2 regions of the Micromonospora sp. TSRI0369 genome follow, and region 2 is predicted to be linked to the other one. Evidence: predicted binding sites of a transcription regulator. Region 2 holds the regulator's gene; the other holds the start of a gene.
The links. The regulator HspR, encoded in region 2, represses chaperone genes until heat shock. The targets are predictions, from matches to a motif close to TTGAGTNNNNNNNACTCAA.
Positions count from the first base shown of each region.

Region 1: a site for HspR is predicted at 1,005-1,023, ahead of lon (endopeptidase La). Genes of this name have one in related genera too.

Region 1 covers NZ_LIVU01000003.1:775,978-778,367, reverse strand. The annotation lists gene lon (endopeptidase La) at 1-982, opposite strand, end outside; gene AMK25_RS12340 (histone-like nucleoid-structuring protein Lsr2) at 1,228-1,575, shown strand; gene AMK25_RS12335 (hypothetical protein) at 1,799-2,390, opposite strand, start outside.
Region 2 covers NZ_LIVU01000001.1:916,657-919,046, reverse strand. The annotation lists gene dnaJ (molecular chaperone DnaJ) at 1-837, shown strand, start outside; gene AMK25_RS04540 (heat shock protein transcriptional repressor HspR) at 862-1,302, shown strand; gene AMK25_RS04535 (hypothetical protein) at 1,474-1,680, shown strand; gene AMK25_RS04530 (hypothetical protein) at 1,777-2,205, opposite strand; gene AMK25_RS04525 (cation:proton antiporter) at 2,370-2,390, opposite strand, start outside.

The DNA.
Region 1 (2,390 bases), on a different contig from region 2:
GCTCCGCGCGCCGGTTGCGCACCGCGAGGTACTCCAGGATGCGGTCCTTCACGTCGGCCAGGCCGGCGTGGTCGGCGTCGAGCACCGCACGCGCCGCGGCCAGGTCGGTGTTGTCAGCGGTACGCGTGTCCCACGGCATCTCCAGCACGGTGTCCAGCCAGGTACGGATCCAGCCCGCCTCGGGTGAGGCGTCGCTGGCCCGTTCCAGCTTGCCGACCTCGTGCATCGCCGCCTCGCGCACCTTCTCCGGCAGGTCGGCGGACTCCACCCGGGATCGGTAGTCGGCGGACCCGTCCGGCTCGTCCTCGCCGAGTTCCTTGCGGATCGCGGCGAGCTGCTGGCGGAGCAGGAACTCGCGCTGGGACTTCTCCAGCCCTTCGCGTACGTCGCTGTTGATCTGCTCGGTGACCTCCTGCTCGGCCAGGTGCTCCTTCACCCAGCCGACCAGCAGCTCCAGCCGGGCGGTGACGTCCGGCGCGGCGAGCAGCTCGGTCTTCTGCGCCAGGCTGAGCCAGGGCGCGTAGCCGGCCGAGTCGGCCAGCTCGGACAGGTCCGTCATCCGCTCCATCGCGTCGATCACCTGCCAGGCGCCACGCTGCTGGAGCACTGACGTCATGAGCGCGCGGTACTCGCGGGCGAGTTCCCGGGCGCGGCCCGCCGGTGCGGGCTCGTCGAGGGTCGCCGCCTCGACCCAGAGGGCGGCGCCGGGCCCGGGCACGCCGGAGCCGATGCGGGCGCGGGTGAGGCCGCGGATCACCGCGGCCGGCTCGCCGCTGGGCAGCCGGCCCACCTTCTCGATGGTCGCGACCACGCCGACGGAGCCGTACTCGCCGTCGAGGCGGGGCACGGCCAGGAGTTCCTTGTCGCCGGTGGCGCGGGCCGCGTCGACAGCGGCCTGGGTGGTGGGGTCGAGGGTCACCGGGATGACCATCCCGGGCAGCAGGACGGCGTCGGTCAAGGGAAGTACCGGAAGAGTTGCCATCGAACACCTGCCATCACGTCGGTTGAGCGTGTCTGGCTCAAGTAACAAAACGTGTCCCTTGTTCCGGGTTGTGACCCACGCCACTGCGGCCACTGCCCCCGGCTCCGATCGGGCACCGGCCCTCTATTGGCCGCGACGGTTACCGGCACGACCCGCCGAATGCAAAGAGGCGGGTATTGTTGCGAAATTACCGCCAGGTAAGTCAGACTCTTAGCACACCCCGCCCGACACAGGGAGTAATGGCGATGGCAAGGAAAGTAATCACCGTTCTGACCGACGACCTCGACGGCGGAAAGGCCGATCGGACCGTCGAGTTCAGCCTGGACGGCGTGGCGTACACGATCGACGTGTCCGACGAGAACGCGGGCGTTCTGCGCAAGGCACTGGACCCGTACATCAGCGCTGGCAGGCGGATCGGCCGCGGCGCGACCGAGGTCGCGCGCACCACCCGGCGCACGGGCCGGCCGAGCACCTCGGGAATGGACCGCGAGCAGAACCGCGCCATCCGCGAATGGGCGGCCAAGAACGGGCACGAGATTTCCGAGCGCGGGCGCATCCCGGTGTCGGTCGTCGAGGCGTACAAGAACCGCTGAGCGCTAAACACTCACCGTCGGGCGTCCCGGGGTCACGCTGAGAAATCGGAGCGGGCCGCCCGGCCTTTTGTGTCGTCGATGACTTTCATCGGGCTGGATTCCGGCGGCACGAAATTTCTTCCCGGATCCAATCCCACGCTTCCCTGCCGGACCCGCCGTGCGGACATGCGACGGCCGCGGCCACCCGGAAGGTTCCCCGGGCGACCGCGGCCGTCGCACGCTCTCAGTTGACCCGGATGCGCACCACGTCGATGGCGGGAGTCTGGTTCGCCCGCTCCATCATCGGGATGCGGTGCGAACCGTCACCGGCCCAGACCGCGCACTGCGCCACACCCGACTGCGCCAGGCCCGGGATCTGGATCAGCACGTCGTCCGGCTCGTTGCCGCCGCGGCCGTCCTCGGTGGCGACGAAGAACGCCGGCACGTCCTGGGGGTTCGGGGGCTGCCGGGTGCTGCCGAGCATCCGGCAGGCGGTGTGGAAGTGGCCGCGCACCAGGCCCTCGCCGTTGAGCAGCGAGCTCTCCAGGTAGTAGCCGCCCTGCCCGGCCGCGAGGAAGCGGTCCCGCACCAGGTTCTTGGTGGTCACCCGGAGCGTGAACGGCTGATTGCGCCGCACCTGGTTCGGGAACTGCGTGATCAGCAGCGACGGGTTGTTCGCCGCGGCGCCCACCTCACCGAACGCGGTGCTGACGCACCGGTTGCCGTTCTGGAAACCGTCGTGCCCCTGCAGCTGGCTGCCGGAGCAGTCCTTGGCGAGCACGTTCAGCCCGTTGCCGCCGCCGTTGTTCTGACCGCCGCCGTTGTTGTTCCCGCCA
Region 2 (2,390 bases):
GGTGGCGGCTTCACCGACCTGTTCAGCTCGATCTTCTCCGGCGGCGGCGGTGGCGGCGCGGCGCGCCCGCGCGGCCCGGCGCGTGGCCGGGACGTCGAGACCGAGGTGGCGCTGGACTTCTCCGACGCGGTCCGCGGCGTCACGCTGCCGCTGACTCTGCGCGCGCCCGGCGTCTGCGACACCTGTCACGGCAACGGCGCGAAGCCGGGTACCCAGCCGGTGGCCTGCCCGGTCTGTCACGGCGCCGGGGTGACCACCCGCAACCAGGGGTCGTTCAGCTTCTCCGAGCCGTGCCGCAACTGTCAGGGCGTCGGCACGATCGTCGAGGAGAAGTGCCCGGAGTGCCACGGCACCGGCGGGGTCACCAAGACCCGCACGCTCAACGTGCGCTTCCCCGCCGGGGTGGCCGACGGGCAGCGGATCCGGCTGGCCGGCCGGGGTGAGCCCGGCGAGCGGGGCGGTCCGGCGGGCGACCTGTTCGTGCAGGTGAAGGTCCGCCCGGACGAGCTGTTCGGGCGCACCGGGGACGATCTGACCCTGAACGTCCCGATCACGTACGCCGAGGCGGTTCTCGGCACGGACCTGCGCGTACCGACCCTGGACGGGACGGTGACGCTGCGGGTGCCACCGGGTACGCCGAGCGGGCGGGTGCTGCGCGCCCGCGGCATGGGCGTCGTACGCAAGGACGGCCGCGCCGGTGACCTGCTGGTCACGCTCGACGTGGTGGTTCCGGCGAAGGTCTCGGACGAGGCGCGGGCGGCGCTGGAGACCTTCGCGGCGCAGACTCCGCCCGCCGCGCGGGAACATCTCGACGCGCGGGTACGTCGATTCAGTTGACGGCGGCAGCGGAGGTGAGCGGGCATGTCGGAGGGTTACGTCGGCTCAGGTGACCCGGCCTACGAGGCCAAGGTCTTGATGATCTCGGTGGCTGCGCGGATGGCGGGGATGCACCCCCAGACGCTGCGCCAGTACGACCGGCTCGGCCTGGTGCAGGCGGGCCGGGCGTCCGGCGGTGGTCGCCGGTACAGCGTCCGGGACGTGGTGCTGCTGCGCGAGGTGCAGCGGCTCAGCCAGGACGACGGGATCAACCTGGCCGGGGTCAAGCGGATCATCGGGCTGGAGCGGCTGCTCGAAGAGGCGCAGCAGCGGGTGGCCCGCCTGGAGGCGGAGCTGGACGCCGCGTACCGGCGGATCGCCGAGCTGGAGTCGCTCGGTGGCTTTCCCCGCGGCGATCTCGTGCCGACCAACCGCACGTCCACCGCGCTCGTCGTGTGGCGACCGCGCCGCGCTCCCGACCGCTGACCTTCACCGGAAGGCCGGCGCGCCCCGCTCCCCCGGGGCCGCGCCGGCCTTCGTGCGTCCACGGTTCGGGGCGCTCGTCGGAGGAAAGCGGGATGCGGCAGGGCGCTGTCGACTAGGCTCGCCGGTAGGGCTAAAACCCCTAAATCGGACGCCGAGCTGGCAGGGGGAGCCATGGCGGAACCGGCGAAGAAGGTGGCGGAACGCGCCGAGGAACGGCTGGAGAAGGTGGCCGAGAACGTCCGCGAGCGGTTCGACCGGGTCACCGAGGGACGCTTCAGCGACAAGGTCAAGGAAGGGCGCTTCGCCGACCAGACGGACCACGGCGTGGACCGGGCCCGGGACGACGAGAGGCGCAAGAAGCAGGGCGGGTCGACCTGACGATCCGCCGACGTGCGGGCCGGGATCCACGGGGGATCCCGGCCCGTTCGTGTGCTCGGGATCGCGGCCCGTTCGTGTTCCCGGGGAGGCGACGCGTCAGAGGCGGCGGTTCTCGCGGACCAGGCCGCCCTCGCACCAGTCCCGGTAGACGAAGAGGTCCGGCCGGGCGAGCAGCACGCGGCTGTTGTGCGCCCAGTTGCGCATCAGGTCGTCACCGGCGCGTTCGGCCTGCTCGACCAGCTTGCGGAACCGGCGCTTGGGATGGGCACGGAAGTTCGTCCGGATGCCGTCGGCGGCGTAGATGTAGAGGCAGTGCAGCGTGAACCGGCGGGCCGGGCAGCCCTGATCCATCGCCAGGTCGAACAACGTCTGGACCAGGTGGTCACCGGCGACCAGCAGGTCCCAGTCGGGCGGCATCGAGGTCAGCGGCACCGAATCCGGTTGATAGGCCCACGCCCGGAGTTCGGCGGGCGAGGGATCGACCGGATTGGCGAAGCCGTGGAACGTCTCTTCCTGCACGCTCACCGGCCGACCTTCCGCTTGCGCTGGCGGGGGCACCGGCCACCCGCGGACCCTGGCTGCTGGGCCGAAACGTTAACGCGGCTGAGCGGAGCAGTGGTAGACCTTCCGGGGATCAATTTGACAACGCCGGGCCGGATCTGCCTGTGGCAGGTCTGGCCCGGCGCGTGTCAGTCCCCGGTCGGCGCGGG